DNA from 4 places in the Sphingobium sp. ba1 genome. Region 4 is predicted to be linked to each of the others. Evidence: predicted binding sites of a transcription regulator. Region 4 holds the regulator's gene; each other region holds the start of a gene.
The links. Region 4 encodes LexA, which represses DNA repair genes until DNA is damaged. Its sites were predicted from a motif close to GTTCCNCNCTTGTTCT; they were not measured.
Positions count from the first base shown of each region.

Region 1 (5,188 bases), 2.1 Mb from region 4:
CGCGTGCTCCAGATGAGCTACGGCCAGGTCGACCGTCTAGCCAAGCTGGTGCCCAACCACCCGACCGACCCCTGGACGCTGGAACGCTCGTTGAACGGCGTTGCCGAGTTCCGCGCCGAATATGACAATGACGCGCAGGTCAAACGGCTGATCGACTATGCGATGAAGCTGGAAGGCTTCCCCCGCCACAGCAGCACCCATGCCGCCGGCGTGGTGATCGGCGACCGGCCCTTGCAGCAGCTCGTGCCGCTCTATCGCGATCCTCGGTCCGACATGCCCGTGACCCAGTTCGACATGAAATATGTCGAGGGCGCTGGCCTTGTAAAGTTCGACTTTCTGGGGCTCAAGACGCTGTCGGTGCTGCAAAAAGCGGTCCAGCTTTTGGCGGCGCGCGGCGTGACGGTCGATCTCGATACGCTCGCCTGGGACGATAGCGCGGTTTACGACCTGCTCCAGCGTGGCGACACGGTCGGCGTGTTTCAGTTGGAATCCGAAGGCATGCGCAAGACGCTCGCCGCCGTCCGACCGACCAATTTCGGCGACATCATCGCGCTTGTCTCGCTCTACCGGCCTGGCCCAATGGACAATATTCCGATGTTCGGCCGCCGCAAGAACGGGCAGGAGGCGATCGAATATCCCCACATATTGCTGAAACCGATCCTCGAAGAAACCTATGGCATCTTCGTCTATCAGGAACAGGTGATGCAGGCAGCGCAGATATTGGCGGGCTACAGCCTTGGCGACGCCGACCTGTTGCGCCGCGCCATGGGCAAGAAGGTTAAGGCGGAGATGGACGCGCAGCGCTCGCGTTTCGTCGAGGGCTGCGCCGCCAAGAGTGACATTCCCAAGGCCAAGGCGAACGAACTGTTCGACTTGATCGACAAATTTGCAGGCTATGGTTTCAACAAGAGCCACGCCGCCGCCTATGCGTTGCTCGCCTATCAGACGGCCTGGCTTAAGGCGCATTATCCGGCGGAATTCTACGCCGGGTCGATGGCTTTCGATATCCATCTGACCGACAAGCTGACGATCTTCGTCGATGATATGCGCCGCATGGGGCTGACCTGCCTTGCGCCCGACATCAACCGAAGCCAGGCGGACTTTTCGGTCGAGGCTGTCCCTTATGAAGGCGAAGACCCGCGTTTGGGCTTTGCCGTGCGCTATGCGCTGGGTGGCCTCAAGGGCGTGGGCGAGAAGGCGATGGACCAGTTGGTCGCGGAGCGCGATGCGGCGGGGCCATTCAAATCGCTGGATGATTTCGCCGACCGTATCGAGCCGCGTCTGCTCAACCGGCGGCAGTTGGAAAGCCTGGCGGCGGCGGGGGCGTTCGATGATGTCCATCCCGACCGTGCGGGAGTCCATGCTGCCGCAGAAACGATCCTGGCCGTCGGCGTCAGCGCGGCGCAGGCGCGGGAGAGCGGGCAGGGTGGCCTGTTCGGCGACGTTGAGACGCCCCATGCTGATGTTCGCATTCCGCCGCATCAGGCCTGGACCGTGTCCGATCGCATGGCGCAGGAAAAGGAGGCGTTCGGCTTCTATTTCTCCGCCCATCCCGTCGATCGCTACCGCCATCTGGCCGACGCGCGCGGCGCGCGCAGCTATGGCGCGGTCTGTCAGCAGCCGGTGGGCATGCCCAACGAGGAAGGGCGCGTCATGACCATCATGGCGGCCATGGTGGAAGATGTGCGCTGGCGCGAAACCAAGCGCGGGGCGCGCTACGCCAACGCGACCTTCTCCGACAGTAGCGGCCAGTTTCAGGCCAGTTGTTTCGAGGAAGATGCATGCAAGGCGATCGAAGAACTGGCGCGCGACGGTGATTGCGCCCTGCTGGTTGTGGAACTGGACCGGCTACCGGGCGAGGAAACCCCGCGTGTTACTGTTCGCGGGGTGGAACCCTTCCGCCAGATCGCCAGTGCCTCACGCATGGAACTGACGGTCGATGTGGAAACGGCCGAGGCGGTTGCCAAGCTTGCCGAGATATTGGGGCAGGCCGAAGGCGGACGCAGCGAAATCTTCCTGCGCGCGCCGGTCAGCGATGGCCAGGCGGCGCGCGTCTTCCTGGGCGACAGGTTCAGCCTGGGGGCGGATCAGGTCGATGCGATCGGTGCGATCCGGGGTCTGACCATTCATCGCTTCGAGCGGATGGATGTGAAGGCGGACGGCTACAAGACGCGCACGCGCCGGTCGGGCATGCGGCTGGTCGGCTGATCAGAAGAGCCGCGGCTGCGCGCCTTCGGGTGGGTGGAACAGGTCGGTGCGCAAGGTCAGCCGATCGTCGCCAAAGCCCGCCTTCCGCCGCGCCTTGACGAAGCGGCTGCGGATCAGATCGGCCCATACCCCTTGGCCGCGCATTCTGATGCCGAAATTGGGATCATTGTCGCGCCCGCCGCGCAGGTCGCGGATGATGGCCATCACCTTGGCCGCGCGGTCGGGGTGATGCGCGTCGAGCCAGGCGCGAAACAGCGGCGCCACCTCATGTGGCAGGCGGACGAGGATATAGTTGATATCTCGCGCGCCTGCCGCTGCGACGCGGGCGACCACGCTTTCGATTTCATGGTCGTTGATGGCGGGGATGATCGGCGACATGTTGGCCGACACGGGAATGCCCGCCTGCGCCAGTTGCGCGATTGCTTCCAGTCGGCGTTCGGGATGGGGTGCGCGCGGTTCCAGCGTGCGGGCGACCTTGGGGTCGAGCGTGGTGATGGAGAGCATCACCGCCACCAGATTGTCACGCGCCAGGTCTGCAAGCAGGTCGATGTCGCGCAGGATGCGGTCGGACTTGGTCGTGATGAAGGTCGGGTGCTGCGTTTCGACGAGCACCTCCAGCACTTGCCGCGTGATCCGCCAATCCTTCTCGATCGGTTGATAGGGATCGGTATTGGTGCCCATCGCGATCGGCGCGACGCTGTAATTTTTCTTGGCCAGTTCGGCGCGCAGCAGGGCGGCGGCATCGGGCTTGGCGAACAGCTTGGTTTCGAAATCCAGCCCCGGCGAGAGGTCATGATAGGCATGGCTCGGCCGCGCATAACAATAGATGCAGCCATGTTCGCAGCCGCGATAGGCGTTGATCGATCGGTCGAAACCGATGTCGGGTGAGGCATTGCGGGCGATGATGGTGCGTGGTCGTTCGACCGTGACTTCGGTGCGGAGTCGCGGGAGTGCGCCTTCCAGCATGGCCAGATCGAGCCAGTCACCGTCTACCGCGCGCTGCGGCAGATTGAAGCGATGGCTTTCGCCATTGACGGTCGCGCCTCTGCCTTTTTCGATAGCCATCACGAAGATTAGAACAAATAAAGAACGATGGCAACGGGTCAGTAGAACAGCGGTTCGGACCAGGGCTGGCGTCACACGGACGGCGTCCCTATAGCTAGGGATATGGCATCAACCCAAAAGCACAAGACACCGGACAAGGTCCGCCCCGCGGGCTTCCCGACACGCGATCAGGTGATGGAATTCATCACCACATCGGACCAGCCCGCGGGCAAGCGCGAGATCGCCAAGGCCTTCGGCCTCAAGGGGCAGGAGAAGATCGCGCTCAAGGCGTTGCTCAAGGATATGGCTGACGAAGGGCTGATCGACCTTGGCCCGGCGCGCGCTTTTCACAAGCTGGGCGGGGTGCCCAAGGTTACAGTACTGCGGATCATCGATGTCGATGATACGACGCTGATCGCTACGCCCGAACGGTGGGAGGCAGAAGGCCAACCCGCGCCGCGCCTGCGCATCGTGGAGCGCGGCAAGCGCGGCGCGCTGACCATCGGCGATCGCATCTTGGCGCGGACCGAGGAAGCGGGGCGCGGCTGGGTCGCGCATCCGATGAAGAAGCTCGCCAAGGCGACCGAAATGCTGCTGGGCGTGGTCGAAGAGATGGCCGACGGCAAATTATGGCTGCGCCCGGTGGATAAGCGCATTCGCAAGGATACGCCGATCAGCGATGCCGGCACCGCCAAGAAGGGCGACCTCGTTCTGGCCGAGCCGTCCGGTCGTCCGCCGCGCATTTCGGCGCGGGTGACCGATATATTGGGCGACCCCTTCGCCCCGCGCAGCTTCAGCCTGATCGCCATTCACAAACATGGCATCCCCCATGTCTTTCCCGAAGCAACCGAGGAAGAGGCGCTGGTCGCCGCTGCCCTGCCGCTGCATGAGGAGAAGCGCGAAGACCTGCGCCATCTGCCGATCGTCGCGATCGATCCGGTGGATGCGCGCGATCATGATGATGCCGTGTGGGCGGAAGCGGACAGCGACCCGGACAATAGTGGTGGGTTTCGCGCGATCGTCGCGATTGCCGACGTCAGCTACTATGTACGCCCCGGCAGCGCGCTCGATCGCGAAGCACGCAAGCGCGGGAATAGCGTTTATTTTCCAGACCTTGTCGTGCCGATGCTGCCGCATCAGCTATCGTCGGACATGTGTTCGCTTCGGGCCGGACAGGACCGGGCGGCGATGGCGTGCCACCTGACCATCAATGCGCAGGGTAAGGTGACCGCCTGGCGCTTTAGTCGCGCGGTGATCCGCGTCGCGTCGGTCATGGCCTATGAGGATGCGCAGGCGGCGATCGACGGCACGGGCGAGCATGAATTGCTCGAAACGGCGCTCAAGCCGCTTTGGGCTTGCTGGGCCTTGTTGCACAAGGCGCGGCTGGCGCGTGAGCCATTGGCGCTCGACTTGCCCGAACGGCGGGTGGTGCTGGACGAATGGGGCAAGATCGTCAGCGTCGCTGTTCGCGAACGGTTGGACGCGCATATGCTGATCGAGGATTATATGATCGCCGCCAATGTCGCGGCGGCCAAAGCGCTGGAAGCGAAGAAGGCACCGGTCATGTACCGCGTCCATGAACCGCCAAGCCGGGACAAGCTGGTCGCGCTCAAGGAATATCTGGCGACCTTCGACATCGAATTTGCGTTGGGGCAGGTAATCCGGCTCGCGACCTTCAACCATCTGATCAAGCGGGTAGGGGAAGCGGAAGCGAAGCCGCAGATCATGGAGCAGATCCTCCGCAGCCAGACCCAGGCCTATTATAGCCCGCAGAATATGGGGCATTTCGGCTTGGCGCTTGGCTCCTATAGCCATTTCACCTCGCCGATCCGCCGCTATGCCGACCTGTTGGTCCATCGCGCGCTGGTCGGGGCTTATGGGCTGGAACTGCCCGCGCCCAAGGACGGGACCATCCCCGATCGATCCTCGCTGAGCC
Region 1 is NZ_JPPQ01000069.1:1,031,462-1,036,649, reverse strand. It holds gene dnaE (DNA polymerase III subunit alpha) at 1-2,208, shown strand, start outside; gene IL54_RS08055 (PA0069 family radical SAM protein) at 2,209-3,273, opposite strand; gene rnr (ribonuclease R) at 3,376-5,188, shown strand, end outside.
Region 1: a site for LexA is predicted at 3,284-3,299, ahead of IL54_RS08055 (PA0069 family radical SAM protein). Genes of this name have one in related genera too.

Region 2 (5,188 bases), on a different contig from region 4:
GCAGGTGTGCGAGTTCATGCGCCACCGTCGCCCGCCGCACCTCTGGCGGACACAGGATCAACCGCCAGCTATAGCGGATCGCGCCCGACGATGTGCAACTGCCCCAGCGGCTGCGCGGATCGCCCACGCCCACCGATGCGACGATCAACCCATGGTCGCGCGCCAATTCCTGTGTCTCGGTCTCCAGCACCGCTTTGGCCCGCCGCACCAGCCAGCGCAGCACCCGCGCGCTCACCGATTCCGCCGCGCCACCCAGCAGCAGCCGGTCACCCTCCAGCCGGATCGTGCGGCTCGCCCCCGCCTCCCAGCAGATGCGCACCTCGCGCCCCTCCAGCGGAAAGACCGCGCCATCGCTCAGCGGCGTCAGCACCGGTTGTCGCGCCAATTGCTGCCGCACCCAGACCTCATGATCCTGCGCCCAGCCCAGCGCCCGCTTCAAATTCGCGCGTACCGGCATCGACAGCCGCACTTCGCCACGCGTCCCGTCGATCGTCAGCCGATAGGCGCGCGCCCGTGACGATCGGCGCACCCGCACCGGCGTCGGCACGCCATCGATCAGGATCGCGGCGTCGGGATCAGATATCCCGGTCGACAAGATGATTCTCCCAGTCGCCCGCATCGGCCTCCGCCACGGTCCACCCCCGCACCGATTCGCGCGCGCGATGCACCGCTTCCCGGTCGCCGGACAGCAGATAATGCCAATCGGGCAGCGGCAGCCCCTCCCCGCGCAGCCGATAGGCGCAGGTGCGCGGCAGCCAGCTGATCTGGCGCACCTTGGCCGGAGTCAGCCGCACGCAATCGGGCACGAATTTGCGGCGGTCCTTGTAATTGCTGCACTGGCCGCTTTGCCGGTCGAGCAAGCGGCAGGCGACATTGGTGGGATAGATGCGCCCGCTATCCTCATCCTCGGCTTTATGCAGGCAGCATTTGCCGCACCCGTCGCACAGGGCTTCCCACTCAGCCCGATCGAGCTTGTCGAGCGGCTTTTCCCAGAAGGGTGTCACTTGATCCATTTTTGCAAGAACGCCAGCACCTTGTCCGGCGCGCCCTCGTCCACGTCCGGCGTGCCGGGATCATCCACCGGGACCAGCGCCACCGGCTTGCCGTCGGGATCGAACAGATAGGGCGTGCGGCTATGCCCGACCAGATAATCGCTCGCCCCCGCGACCTTCTCGCTATTGTAGATGACGACGAAATCCTTGGCGACCTTGGCGATCTGATCGGGTTTCCCGGTCAGGCCGATGAGGCGCGGATGAAAGGCCGCGACATAGGTTTTTAGGACAGCGGGCGTATCGCGCGCGGGATCGACGCTGATCAGGATCGGCTGCACCTTGGCGGCACGCTGTGGCGCGGCCTTCTCGAATTGGGCAAAGGCCTGCATGATCCGCTGCAGATCGACCGGGCAGACATCGGGGCAATAGGTATAGCCGAAATAGACGATCCGATACTGGCCCTTATAGTCGTCCCAGCGCGCAGGCTTGCCGTCCTGATCGGTCAGGGTGAAGGGCGCGCCGATGCGCGCACCGGCCAGTTCGCCCTGCACGCTGTCGCCGCTTGATGCCCCGCTTGATGCCCCGCTTGATGCATTGCCGCCAGCGCCCATATTACAGGCAGCCAGCAGGGCGAGGCAGGATAGGGTGAAGAGCATCCGGGCTTTGTTCATGGCGTGGCCAGCCATGCCCTGCTAGGGATGGATTTGCAAATGCAACGGGGCGCGATGATGAAGACCAGGTTTGTTTCTGCCATGATGACCATGATCGCGGCGGCGCTGCTCGTGCCCGGCGCGGCGCAGGCGCAATTTTCCGACGCCTATAATTTCCTGAAGGCCGTCAAGGACAAGGATGGCGAGAAGGTCACTGACCTGATCCAGAAACCCGGCTCCACCGTGATCAACAGCCGCGACATCAACAGTGGCGAAAACGCGCTGCATATCGTGGTCGCGCGCCGCGACGCGACCTGGCTGTCCTTCCTGCTCGCCAAGGGCGCGAACCCCAACCTGACCGACAGTGATGGCAACACCCCGCTTATGGACGCGGTGCAGGGCCGGTTCGAGGAAGGCGTGCAGACGTTGCTCGCCAACAAGGCGCAGGTCGACAAGACGAATGGCAGCGGCGAAACCCCGTTGATCCGCGCCGTGCAATTGCGCGACCTCGGCCTGGTCCGCCTGCTGGTGGCGCAGGGCGCGAACCCGGACAAGCGCGACAGCATCGCGGGCATGTCCGCGCGCGACTATGCCGCCCGCGACAACCGCACCCCTGGCCTCATCGAAGCGCTCGCCGCCGCCAAGCCAGCGGCCAAGCCGGCCGGTCCGGTGCAGGGCCCGGTTTTCTGACTCCCTAAGCTGCCCCCACAATAGCCGTCATTCCGGCCCTGAGCCGGAATCCATTAGCCTCTCTCCTGGAGAGAGGCTCAGCGGTAGAGCCAATGGATGCTGACTTTCGTCAGCATGACGATCCGAACGCATTCACGCCCTACCAGCCAATCTCCGCCGCATGATCCGGGTCGTTGATCGCGGTCAGCCGCCGTGCCGCGCGCCGGGCGAAGCGCAGCGTCTCCGCCTTGCGCCGCGCCGCCGCCAGCGGCTCGATCGGCGCGGGCCGGACTAGCTCCGCATCATATTGATCGGCAACGATCAGCCCGGTGCGGGCGGGCCATAGCGCTTCGCTATCAAACAGGGTCACGTCGAACCCCATCGGCACCGCCCAGAAATAGCGGTCGCAATAGTCGAAATAATCGGGCCATTTCATGTCGCCGAGCAAGTCCGCCCGGCTACACTTGATCTCGACAATGGTCAGCCGCCCGGCCCCGTCGATCGCCATGATGTCGGCGCGCCGCCCATTGGGCAGCGGCACCTCCATGATCCCGCTCATATCGTGCCGGAAGAACAGGCGCAGCGTCCCCCGCGCAACGGCCAAAGCGGTGCCGTCCGTCAAAGGGGAGCAGGTGTCGGATATCGCAGCGTTCATGCCGCAATCATAGAACAAGGCAGGAACAAAAGAAAAGGCCGATTCGGATTATCCGAACCGGCCTTTTTTGATGTGTACCCAAATGTGCCTCGGCACATTCCACAGTACTCAGCGATAGAAGATATGATTGTCGATCATCGCCAGCTTGGCCTTGCCCCAGCCTGGCGATACGCGGCGGGCGTGGAAGAACAGCGCGCCTTCAGCCCGGCTGTCCCAAGCGTCGGCCATGGCGATCTGCGCAATGGCAACGGCCTGACGCCAGCTGCGGCTTTCGGTGCGGATCGGCGGCATGCCACCGCCGCGCACGAAGCTGAACTGGCTCGGTTGATAGACGACGCCGCACAGGCTGCTCGCGAACCGGCCGGACTCGGCGCGATTGATGATCACGCGCGCGACGGCCAGCTGGCCTTCCAGGCTTTCGCCCTTGGATTCGAAATAGACCGCTCCGGCCAGGCACTGCATCTCGCCATCCAGCTGTTCGGGCGTGCCTTGGGCATCGACCAGCGCAGCGAGGCTATCGGCCTGCATCTCGGAGAAGGTGGAAGAAACATTGTCGGCCTTAGGGGCCGAAGCCAGCGGCTGCACGATCTCGCGCGGCGCGGCAAAGGTGACGGCGGGCTTGGCACCGGCTGAAGGCGCTGTGGTCAGCGCATTGTCCCTGGACAGGGACACCGAAGATGGGATGGCTTCACCGGCCATCGACATGTCGGATGCCGTGACCGCAGCAGCGGCGGACAAAGCAAAGGCCGCGATAATCGCAGCTCTTAGACGAAAACTCATTTTTACTCAAAATCATGCGGTTCTTGGCCGGAAACGTCGTCTTTTTTAACCCACTTTGTCCGACGACCGGCCGCCCCCCGTCTGCGTGTTTACCGCGCCCGCCCCCCTTGGACGATTGCGGCAACCTGCGCGTTCAGCGTGGGCGGGCCTCTGCACGGGCCATTGCGATATGTCAACGATCAGCAGATTGTTTCAGCGGCGAGCCGTTCCGCTTCCGGGATGTCAAGTTCGATGACCCACAGATCGGGGTCCGACCGGCGGCGCCGCTCGATATAGGGAACCATGGCTTGCGCGCCCTCTTGGGGGTCGGGTCCACAGCGCATCAACGCATGACCGCCGGAAAAGTTCGACACCCGCTCGAACAGCCCGGTTTCCTGCCCTTTTTCCAGCGTCTGGACCAGAATCACGCCGCTTATGTCATCGCCTTTGACCAGGATGGTGGCAAAGCCCCCGGCCGCCGCCACCCGCCGTCGCAACGCGCCGACCAGCATCGCGCTGGTCAGCCGGGCGGGCGGCTGTTCAGCCATGATAGCCGGGCAGCGAAGACAGCGGGAATTGCGACCGCATGAAGGTGCCGGTGCCCCGTCCGACCTCTTCGCCATGCGAATCGACCAGGCTGGCTTCGGCGACATAGACTCGGCGCTTGCCGCTGATCCAGCGCCCCTCGGCGCGGATTCGCCCCGGCGCGATCGGCCGGGTGAACAGCAGGTTGAAAGCGGTGGTGAGCAGGAAGCGATCGCTCACCAGGCTGTTGGCGGCATAGAAAGCCGCATCGTCCAGCATCTTGAAATAGACCGTGCCATGGACCGCGCCTGCGGCATGGAACTGGCTTTCATCGACGTCGAAGTCGATGACGCAGCGTCCCGGTTCGCTGATCGCGATCTCCGACCGGAACAGCCGATTGATCGGCGCGGAACGATAGAGATTTTCGAGCGCCCGGAAATGCGCGGTCTCGCCGCTGTCCGGTACGCCGGACTCAGGCTGCGTCACGCGCCCCGCCACCGGCCAGCAGGGCATGGAGCGCCCCGGTCGAACGCGCACCGCGCAACCGGGCGACCTGCGCCTCGTCACGCAGATAGCGCGATACCCGCGCCAGCGTCTTCAGATGTTCCGCCCCGCTGTCGACCGGCGACAGCAGCGCAAAGACGATATCGACCGGCAGATCATCGACCGCATCGAATGGCGCCGCCGGATCGAGCAGCACGACCACGCCGCACATCTTGTCGAGACCTGTGATCTTGGCATGGGGAATGGCGACGCCGCCGCCGAAACCGGTCGAACCCAGCCGCTCGCGATCGAACAGCGCGTCAGCGACCATGTCCGCGTCCAGCCCATAGGCATCGGCGGCGAGCGCCGCGATCCGCTGGAACAACTGCTTCTTGCCGTTCACAGACAGGCCCGTGGCGAGCGCGTCGGGTGAAACGATATCGTTGAAATGCACC
Region 2 is NZ_JPPQ01000006.1:13,155-18,342, reverse strand. It holds gene IL54_RS00195 (YgjP family zinc-dependent metalloprotease) at 1-619, opposite strand, end outside; gene IL54_RS00190 (YcgN family cysteine cluster protein) at 576-1,013, opposite strand; gene IL54_RS00185 (SCO family protein) at 1,001-1,678, opposite strand; gene IL54_RS00180 (ankyrin repeat domain-containing protein) at 1,745-2,332, shown strand; gene IL54_RS00175 (MmcB family DNA repair protein) at 2,472-2,966, opposite strand; gene IL54_RS00170 (cell wall hydrolase) at 3,075-3,746, opposite strand; gene IL54_RS00165 (DUF1491 family protein) at 3,926-4,273, opposite strand; gene IL54_RS00160 (PaaI family thioesterase) at 4,266-4,763, opposite strand; gene IL54_RS00155 (PTS sugar transporter subunit IIA) at 4,723-5,188, opposite strand, start outside.
Region 2: a site for LexA is predicted at 2,978-2,993, ahead of IL54_RS00175 (MmcB family DNA repair protein). Genes of this name have one in related genera too.

Region 3 (5,188 bases), on a different contig from region 4:
ATTCCCGCTAAAGGGTCAGAGAGGGTGATAATCATGCCGCTCCATCCCTTCCGTGGATCCCGGTCCATTTTAGAAATGTTCAGCCCGCCTGCGACGTTCCTGCGTCGGTGCCGATAATATCCCATGCAGGGTGCATGTGCCAGCTGCGTCCACCGCCAAGGTGCGATGCCTGACCGCCGCAAATCCGAACCCGCGGTCCTGTTGCAAACCAGTGCAAAAGCTCAACGAGGGTCTCGCCGGGAAATCCGACGATTACTATCGTATAGTCGATAGCGATTGAGGAAAGCATGCCCGGGAATATTCCCCCCGACAAGAAAGCCGCGTTCGAACGTCTGGCAAACCATCTGGATGAGGAATATCCCTATCCCGGGTGTCGCGACGATCTCAGGGATGTGGCCAGCGGCAGCTCCGCCATAATTGAACGCGCATACTGGCGCGATCCCGTGCAAGTCATGACCGGCCTCGCATGGATGCTCGTCGGCCTGATGATCGGAGTGCTGCTGTGAGGGCCGATCGCATTGAGCGCGAATGGTTTTGCAAGCGCTGCGGCAATTCCGTCCACAAGCTGCAAGGATCATGGGCCCACATACGCAATCAACATAGCCCAAAGTCGTGCGGTCGAAAGCTGACCGACAACGACGTCTATCGGTTGCCGCTGAGCCGAACGAGGGAACGCACCCGTACACGGAATAAACAACAGGAAGCGCAAGATCGCCTGCTCATCGCTAAGCGGCGCTGGGATGAAGCCCGCTGTGAATGGGAGGCAGCCCAAGACGAACTCTATCTTGCCTCGGAAGCGCTGAAGTCCATCAAGAATAGTCCCCCATTGGACTAGCCTGGTCATCCCATCGGTTCAATCCAACGCCGCCGATAACTGCGGCGCATAAGCCGCTTTCCGGAGGATTCGAAGCAGCCTGTTCCATATCCAATGCAACCTGTGCTGAAGGGGGTCTGGAATTTGCCCAATCGGTCTGAGACAATTACTCCCGGTCTTGCAGGGAAGCATTACAATGGACTTCAGAGTAATTGAGGAATGGCTGTCTGATGCGCCTGAACGGCACGCGATGCCGAAGGAACAACAGAATGCCACGACGGCTGCCATAGGCGCTGCGGCGAAGACAGCCGCGGCTTCCGGCGTTGAAGCGTTCGATTTGGCGCGGCTGGAGATGGCCACCGGCCCTCAGGCGGAAGAGTATCGCCCTTTCCGGACTTTGACGCGTGCTGAGTTGGTCCGCGCCGCCGCTGAAATTCGGACCGTTCAGGACAAGCTTCGCTACCGCGACGATACGATCGCTGTTGATCCAGCCCTTGAACGCGCGGTCCTGACCCTTGGCGATGCCGGGATGCCTCTCAACGAGCACCGGTTTGCGGCGACCGAACGCGCCTTTGTCCGTGCGGAAATCTACGAGGCGGCGAATGGGGCCCTCTCGCCAAATGAAAAAGCCCGGATGATCCTCTACGACGTCGCCACTCAGGAAGAGGCGCGTGGCCTCGAACTGATCGGCCGAGGCGGAGTCCTAAGCGTCAGCCGAGGCATGGCGATCGCCAAGCCCGCTCAGGAGCTCGTATCCAGCATGGGCATCCGAACACTGGAAAAGGACGGCCTGGGTCAAAAGGACATCACGATGGCAGCCGTCGGCCGTTATGAGCGAGTGTCAGAATTCCATCGGGCGGGGATCGATTTAGGGGCTACTTGGGCGCGAACCGGTGGCCCTGGCGCTGCAGCATTGGATGCGCGGTTGGAACGCCTTGCTTCTCGAGCGCCAGAGCCGGTGCCCAATGGCCTCGATCGGGAATCTGAAATCACCGGGGGCGATGCGGAGGGAACCTACCTATCTGAGGCAGTTACTCGCGGGATCGCTTCGCAGGCGAGCGACATCAAGTTCGAATTAGCCATCAAGCCGAAAGGCCGCACAGATCCAGATGCAAGCGAACAGCACAGCTTTGCTATGCCTCGCGGTCGAGGCCGCGATTAAAGGCGCAATGGCGCGCGACCAGATGATCATCGAGGCCCCGCGCGCCGATGTCGTCATGCTTGGAAACACACTTCGCGAATGTTCGCGAAATGAAATGAGGATTCGAAATGCCCGATGAAACCATGATCTTCGGCGTCAGCGAAGAGGGCCCGAATGGCGATGCACTGGGCTTCATCGATCTAACCAAGCTGCATGTCGGAAATAAGGTCCATGACGCCTACCGCGCAGCCGTTCTCGAAGCCGCGCAACAGCGACGGGAGAAGGGATTTGGCTGCGCCTATCTTCCACATGAGGGCATGCTGCTACTCATGCATGAGGTTCCAGGTGAGGCGAAGGTGCCTGACGCCGCCATGCCATTCACGATCCACGGCTTCGCGTCTCTCCTTTCCGACGACTGACAGGAATAGGCACGTCCTCAGCGTAACCTGTCGCCGCACCGGGATGAGGGACCGCCCCCCCTTTCGGCTAGTCCAAGCCCATCCATCAACTTCGTTAGCCGAAGAACAGGCTCTTGCTATGTTCTCTTTTTGTTCGCATATTGCCGGACATGACACAGCCCGATCCTCTCTGGCTCGCGCAGAGCCCTCTGAACGCCCCTGGGTGGGCACGAGTGGCACTGACGGCGCCGAACGAACGGTTGCGGGAGCAAGCCGCTGTAGAACTGGCCCAAACAATTATAGTGGCCATGGAACGTCAGCCGCCTCACTTTGATCGCAGGCAGATGACCCTTCCCCTCTGACGTGGGGGCGAACGTCCCCCTGCGGAACCTCGGCGATTATGCCCACCGAAACGTCAATCTTTTCATCATCTGCAGATGCGGCCACTCAGGAGTAATCGATGCTGACAAACTCAACCGCTGGTTCCTCGCGCATTGCTGGAACACCGCTATGGAAACCGTCGGATCGCACCTGCGCTGCACGCGCTGTCGGGGACATCCTGAACGATTTGCTCCAACGCCTCGACAACCGGACCGGCCTGACTGGATGAACAGTGAAGCAAGCTGGAAACGGCTGGTTCGGCGCCTGCGCGATTAGCCGGTTCGGCTAATCAGGTCAGGGCAGCCAAGCATGCAGTTCAGATATGGCAATAGCGAGTTGCCGACCATGATCATGGCCGCCCTTGTGAACGACGCCAACGACGCGGTCATCCACATCCAGCAATGGCCCTCCTGACATGCCCGGCGTCAGCATCTGCTGGACCTCGACCATCTTCACCGCACTCTTAGTTGGCAGGGACGTAACTGCGCCAGGTCGGATGTTCAGTCTGTCGCCGGGTCCATAACCGGGATACCCGATCGCGGTCGTGGCATCGCCTGTCGCGGCTGCCTTGCCGGCGGTTTCGAGCTCATAGAATTCGTTGTTGGGGATTGCATGGTCGAGAACGGCCAGATCGCGATCTGGGCATCGATGCTTCACGGACGCCGCGAATTTATTCGACGGCTTCGTCGGGTGATACAACTCAACTATACCGGACGGCGATATGCAATGCTCTGCCGTTACCAGACCGACACCCTTCATGAAAAACGCCGTGCCTTGGTCACCCCCTGTTTCCCAGTGCTCAATCAGCCACACTGATCGTTCTCGTATTTCTTGGGGACTGGGCAAAATATCGAGCGCGAGCGGCGGGAATGCAGCGTTGAAACGGGATGCGACACTCCGAAAGACTGGGTCAGATGCGCCTTTGATGTACCCCAACCACGATACCTTGCCTTGCAGGTGCTGGCCGACGTCAGCTTTACCACCATGCAAGGATTTGAATTTTGCCTGGGCGGCGGCCAGTCCCAAAGTTTCAACAGAGTAAAGGGCTGCCCGCAAATTCCTCACAAACCGCCGGTCGACATTGAGAGCCTCGTTAATCCGGATGCCTGTCACGGTGCGGCGCGAATGCTTGTCAGCATAGTGAGCCTTGTCCGGGTTCAGCACAAACCCGTTACCGCTGAAAATCTGCTTAAGTTTTTCCGACAACAGATCCGGTGAGAAATGCCCTGAAGCCGGTGGTGTCGTTTCGAACAATCCCATTAGCGGCTGGTAGCTGGAAAAGCTCAGGTCGTCCGCATAGCGGGTGTAAATGCAACGGGCGTCCTTGGCTAACTCCCGCAGCCTCCGATCCAAGCGGAAGCAAACCATATTGGACAAGATCGGACTGCTCGGAGCGCCTTGGGGCAACGTCCCATTGAGGCAGCAAATTGTCGCAATAGCTTCCGCGACCTCGCGCTTCATGCCAAGCGAACGCAGCACGCCCGTCACGCGTCCGTACGAAATGGACGGGAAGAAATCCTTCAAATCCAAGTTGACGATGAACTTGCTGCCCAGATGGGACTGAGCATTGGTCTTCACAGAACGACCGATCACGAACCCGTGAACAGGGTTGCGCCTCCGATAGAGAGGCGTCAGCAAATCGGCGATCTTCCTCTGCAACATCTTCAGCCGACGATCCGGCGCATTAATCACCCTCGCCTTGCCAGACTTCTTTTTAATGTCGAATTTATGGTACATCCTACCGGCGTACCAACTAATGACATTAAGTTCGGCACGGCCAACGCCAAGATGAGCAAGAAGACTGGCCTCACTCATCAACTCCGGCGGCAACTTCACGAAACTCACTGGTCCAAAAATATGGCCCATAGGTGGCACGGGGTCTCCCTTCCAGTCACGCCAGGAATTACCGAATGATCATGGCGGGCATGATATGTGCAGACATTTACTCTTACGCCGCAGTTACTACAGCGCGTATGCGAGGGGAGAACCCCGTAAGAGAACTCTAGCAGCTTGATTTCAGGTGCGAAACGACCTTTTAGCATTCGAGTCTGAAAATCGCAGCTAGTTCCAGATTAGAGGCCAAAGGCTCCGCCCATCACTTAATGCAATGATGGGCAAAACAGGCGCGGCCATATGGCCGCGCCTATCATTTCTTACTTCAGCTTGTGGTTAGCGGAGACGAAGGTGCCGTCCGGCTTCAACGCGACGTACAGCAGCTTGCGAGCTTCCGGTTCAGCTTCGTTGCGGAAGATCACCACATCCTGACGGGCGCCCTGAACGGTCCGCGACTTCGTTTCCACGAACTTCGCCTTTGACCAGCTCGCCGGCAATGTGCCCTTGGTGATGAGCTTGATGACATTGTCCTTCGCCACCTGCTGAACAGGACGATCCTGCTCTTCTTCATCATGATTGCCATGCGCCATCACCGGGGACACGGGAGCGAGAACAACGGCA
Region 3 is NZ_JPPQ01000083.1:239,445-244,632, forward strand. It holds gene IL54_RS20450 (hypothetical protein) at 288-506, shown strand; gene IL54_RS20460 (hypothetical protein) at 1,011-1,976, shown strand; gene IL54_RS20465 (hypothetical protein) at 2,084-2,374, shown strand; gene IL54_RS25565 (DUF6771 family protein) at 2,524-2,715, shown strand; gene IL54_RS20470 (reverse transcriptase domain-containing protein) at 3,029-4,600, opposite strand; gene IL54_RS20475 (DUF6488 family protein) at 4,888-5,188, opposite strand, start outside.
Region 3: a site for LexA is predicted at 2,495-2,510, ahead of IL54_RS25565 (DUF6771 family protein). Genes of this name have one in related genera too.

Region 4 (5,188 bases):
ACGTGCCCGATGGGTTGGGCGAGGGTGCGCGGATTCGCTTTCGGGTGCGGTTGATGCCGCCAGCGCCGCCCAGCGTGCCGGGGGGCTATGATTTTGCCGCACGGGCCTATTTCCAGGGCATAGGCGCGACCGACAAGGCGCTGAAGCCGATCGAGATGGTGCGGCCTGCCACAGGTGCGCCGCGGCTGCGGGCGCGGTTGTTTACGCATATTGCCGGACAAGTAGACGATCCGGCGAAGGGCATCGCAATCGCACTGGCGACCGGCGATCAGGGGGCCATTGCCGAGGTGGATGCCGAAGCGATGCGCAATAGCGGGTTGGCGCATTTGTTGTCGATCAGTGGGTTGCATGTGACGGCGCTGATCGGGGCTGTCATCTTTCTGTTGATGCGGGTGATGGCGCTCAGCCGCCGGGCGGCGCTCAACTGGCCTTTGATGCTGATCGCGGCCACGGGGGGCGCGCTGGCGGGGGTCGGCTATACGTTGCTGACGGGGGCGGAGGTGCCGACTGTGCGGTCCTGCATCGCGGCGCTGCTGGTGCTGGGCGGTCTAGCGATGGGGCGGGATGCGATCACGCTGCGGCTGGTGGCGACGGGTGCGCTGATCGTGCTTATCATCTGGCCCGAAGCGCTGGTCGGGCCGAGCTTTCAGATGAGTTTTGCCGCCGTCACGGCGCTGGTGGCCTTGGCCGAACATAAGCGGTTCCGCGCCTTTGCCGCTGCGCGGGACGAGGCGCGTTGGCGCAAGACCGGCCGGATGCTGTTGGTGACATTGGCCACGGGCTTCGTCATCGAACTGGTGCTGATGCCGATTGCGCTGTTCCATTTTCACAAGGCGGGCATGTTGGGGGCCTTTGCCAATATAATCGCGATCCCGCTCACGACCTTTGTCGTGATGCCGCTGGAGGCGCTCGCCTTGCTGTTCGATGTGGTCGGGCTTGGCGCGCCTTTTTGGTGGTTGACGCAGCAGGCGCTGACGCTGTTACTGATGATCGCCCATGGGGTGTCGGCCAGTCCCTGGGCGACGATGTTGACGCCGTCGGTGCCGACGTTCGTTTTTGCGGGGATGATGGCGGGGCTGCTCTGGTGTTTGCTGTGGCGCAGCCGGTGGCGTTGGCTGGGCCTGGGGCCGGTGGTGGCGGGGGTCATCGCGATATTGCTGCTGTCGCCGCCCGACATATTGGTGACCGGCGATGGCCGCCATATTGCGGTGCGGACGCCTGATGGTCGCATGGCGATATTGCGTGCGGGGGCGGGCGATTATGTGCGCGATGTCTTGTCGGAAAGCGCGGGCTATGATGGTGCGCTGGAACCGATCGCGCGCTTGCCGCAGGCGCGTTGTTCGGATGATTTATGCGCGGTTGGGCTGATGGCGGGTGGTCGGCCGTGGCAGTTGCTCGTGACCCGCAGCAACATGCTGGTGGACCGCGCGACCTTCGCCCGCGACTGCGCGGCGGCGGATATCGTCATTGCCGATCGTGGCCTGCCGCGCTGGTGCCGCCCGCGTTGGCTCAAGATCGACCGTCGCCTATTGGCGCGAACCGGTGGCATGGCCATTGATCTGGACCATGCCACCATTCGCATCGTGCGCCAGCCGGGTGACGCGCATCCCTGGATCGCGCCCATCCCCAAGCGATCGCGCCGCTATGCTCCGTCTAAAACGCGCTCGTTCGATGCGCGGCCCCGGCCTCAATTATAGCGGCGGAGCAGTCCGGCCAGTTTGCCCTGGATCTGGACCTGGCGCGGGTCGTAGATTTGCGGCTCATAGGCGCTGTTGGCCGGGTCCAGCCGAACCCTCTGCCCTTCGCGGCGGAAATATTTGAGCGTGGCTTCATTTTCGTCGATCAGGGCGACGACGATCTGGCCCTCGCGCGCGACTTCGGTCCGCTGGATCAGCGCGAAGTCACCGTCGAGAATGCCGGCTTCCATCATCGAATCGCCGGACACTTCCAGCGCATAATGATCGCCCGCGCCGAGCAGCGCGGCGGGCACCGACAACATCGTCTGCCCTTCCATTGCTTCGATCGGGACGCCTGCTGCGATCCGGCCGTGCATCGGGATTTCGATGACGTCATTGGCGGCAATGAGTTGTGGTGCCGACACCTGCGGTTTGGGCGCAATGACCGGGGCCGGGATGCGGTGCATGGCATCGGGCAGCTTCAAGACTTCAAGCGCGCGCGCGCGGTTGGGCAGGCGGCGGATGAAGCCGCGTTCTTCGAGCGCATTGATCAGGCGATGAATGCCCGACTTGGAGCGCAGATCCAGCGCATCCTTCATCTCCTCGAAAGAGGGCGACACGCCGCCTTCTTCCAACCGGGTTTGAATGAAGCTCAGCAATTCCTGCTGTTTGGGCGTCAACATGGCTGCGGTCCTCCGTGGAACGTATAAGGAACGCATAGGAAACAGATGAAGGTTAGTCAAGCGCCGGGTGATCTAGGGCAGGGGCAGAATTTGCACCGTGTCGCCGGTGGCGGCGGGCGTTGAAGCGGCGGGGCGGCGGATCAGACAGTCGGCCAGGGCCATGGCGGCGGTGGCGGCGCTGTCCTGCGAGGTGACCGAGACGATGCCGCCTTCGCTGCGGAAGGCGCGGAGATAATCGTCGCGGTCGCCGGTGGCGGGGAGGGGGGAAGCGAGGCGAGCTTCGTGAAGGAGGGGGAGCGGAGCGCTTGCGCCCGCCATATGGCGGACCAAAGGCAGCAGGAACAGAGTGCCGGTGACGAAGGCCGAGACGGGGTTGCCGGGCAGGCCCAGGAACAGGGCGTCGCCAAGGCGTCCGGCCATCAGCGGCTTGCCAGGGCGCATGGCGATCTTCCAGAAATCGAGCGTACCGCCCGCTTGCGCGAAAGCGGGGCGGACCATGTCATGATCGCCGACCGATGCGCCGCCGGTCGAGACGATGATGTCGGCGTGACGCGCGCGATCAAGCGCTGTGACCATGGCGTCGAGATCGTCAGCGACGATGCCGAGGTCGATGACGTCGCAGGGCAAGGCGGCCAGCATGGCGGCGAGCATGGGGGCGTTGGAGGAGGGGAGCGCGCCCGGCGGGGTTGGTGCGCCTGGCGGGACCAGTTCGTCGCCGGTCGAGAGCAGCGCGACTTTGGGCCGCTGTCCGACGGGCAGGCAGCCATGGCCGCCCAGTATGGCCAGCGCGATCTGGGTCGGGCCTAGCCGCGAGCCCGCTTTGAGCAGGGGTGCGCCCTGCGTGAAGTCCGACGCGGTGGGGCGGACGTGGCGGCCGGAAGGGAGCGGGTCCGCGCTGGCGCTCAGGTGATCGCCGTCGCGGGTTGCGTTTTCCTGGATCAGGATGGCGTCGGCCCCTTCGGGCAAAGGCGCGCCGGTGAAGATGCGGCAGGCTTCGCCCGGCGCGAGCGGTGGCGGTGGCGTGCCGCCTGCGCTGCTGGTCGCGGTGACGCGCCAGGGGCCGGGCGCTTCGGCGGCGCGTATGGCATAGCCGTCCATGGCGCTGAGGTCGGCCCAGGGTTGAGCGCGCTGCGCGATGACATCGTGGGCGAGCCAGCGTCCGGCGCAGCACGTTACCGGCGCGTCCTCGACCGGCAGCCGGTTGGCCAGTGCGAACAGGCGGGCTTGCGCCTCCGTAACGGGCAGCAGGCTCATGGCCTATGCCAGTCGCCCGACTTGCCGCCGGTCTTGCTAAGCAAGCGTACGCCGTCGATCACCATCGCCTTGTCGATCGCCTTGGCCATATCGTAGATGGTGAGTAGGGCGACAGAGGCGGCTGTCAGTGCTTCCATCTCGACGCCGGTCTGGCCTGCGGTGCGGGCTGACGCGGTGACGCGGACGCCGGTGTCGTCCAGGTCGAAATCGATCGTCACGGCGCTGAGCGCGATCGGGTGGCAGAGCGGGATGAGATCGGCGGTGCGCTTGGCGGCCATGATGCCCGCGACCCGTGCGACGGCGAGGACATCGCCCTTCTTGACCAGGCCAGCGAGGATAGCGGCGGCCGCTTCCTGGCTCATGTCGATCCGCCCGTCCGCGACAGCTTCGCGCGCGGTCACGGTCTTGGCCGACACATCGACCATGCGCGCGGTGCCGTCGGGGTCGAGATGGGTGAGATCGCTCATGCGCCGGTCAGCAGATGGCGGGTGGCGGCTTCGACATCGGCCTGGCGCATCAATGTTTCCCCGACAAGGAAGCAGCGGACGCCATGGTCGGCCATGGCGGTGAGGTCGGCATGGCCGGTGAGGCCGCTTTCGGCGACGAAGGTGCAGCCTTCGGGGGCTTTCCCCACCAGTTCATAGGTGCGGGCGAAATCGACGGTGAAGTCGCGCAGGTCTCGGTTGTTGACGCCGATCAGGCGCGAGCGGAGTTTGAGCGCGCGGTCGAGTTCGGCTTCGTCATGCACTTCTATCAGGGCGTCCATGCCGAGGCCGAGCGCAGTGTCCTCTATCTCCGCCATCTGGCCGTCATCCAGGGCAGCGACGATGATGAGGATGGCGTCGGCGCCGAGCGCGCGGCTTTCGAGAATCTGCCAGGGATCTACGATAAAATCCTTGCGCAAGACCGGCAGCGCGCAGGCAGACCGGGCGGCCATCAGATAATCGTCATGACCCTGAAAATAGGGTTCGTCGGTCAGCACCGACAGACAGGCCGCGCCGCCCGCAGCATAGGCCTGGGCATGGGCGGGGGGATCGAAATCTTCGCGGATCAGGCCCTTGGACGGGCTGGCCTTCTTGACCTCCGCGATCAGGCCGAAGCCGGAGCGGGCCGCATCGTCGAGTGCTTTGCGGAAGCCGCGTGGGGGCGTTTGTTCGCTGGCGCGGGCGTGGAGCGCGGCGATGCTGGTTACGGCTTTGCGTCGGGCAACATCTTCGCGCTTGAAATCGCAAATCTCGATCAGCTTGTTGGTCATGTATAGGCAATCCAGCAATTGAGCAGGGCGTTGGCGAGGCCGCGGTCGATCGTCTCGGCGGCTTCCTCGACGCCTTCGCGAAGGTCGGCAACGGCATCGGCGACGACAAGGGCGGCGGCGGCGTTGAGCAGCACCGCGTCGCGATAAGGGCCGGTCTCGCCCTGGAGCAGCGCGCGCAGGGCTGCGGCATTATGGGCTGCATCGCCGCCTCTGATGGCTTCGACCGGGTGGGTGGACAGGCCAAGCTCTGCGGCGGTGATGCGGTGCATCGCGATCAGGCGGTGGCCCGTGACTTCGGCCATGTCGTTGCCGCCCGCCAG
Region 4 is NZ_JPPQ01000069.1:3,122,201-3,127,388, reverse strand. It holds partial or broken gene IL54_RS18385 (ComEC/Rec2 family competence protein) at 1-1,697, shown strand, start outside; gene lexA (transcriptional repressor LexA) at 1,688-2,359, opposite strand; gene IL54_RS18375 (molybdopterin molybdotransferase MoeA) at 2,432-3,613, opposite strand; gene moaC (cyclic pyranopterin monophosphate synthase MoaC) at 3,610-4,080, opposite strand; gene trpC (indole-3-glycerol phosphate synthase TrpC) at 4,077-4,868, opposite strand; gene trpD (anthranilate phosphoribosyltransferase) at 4,865-5,188, opposite strand, start outside.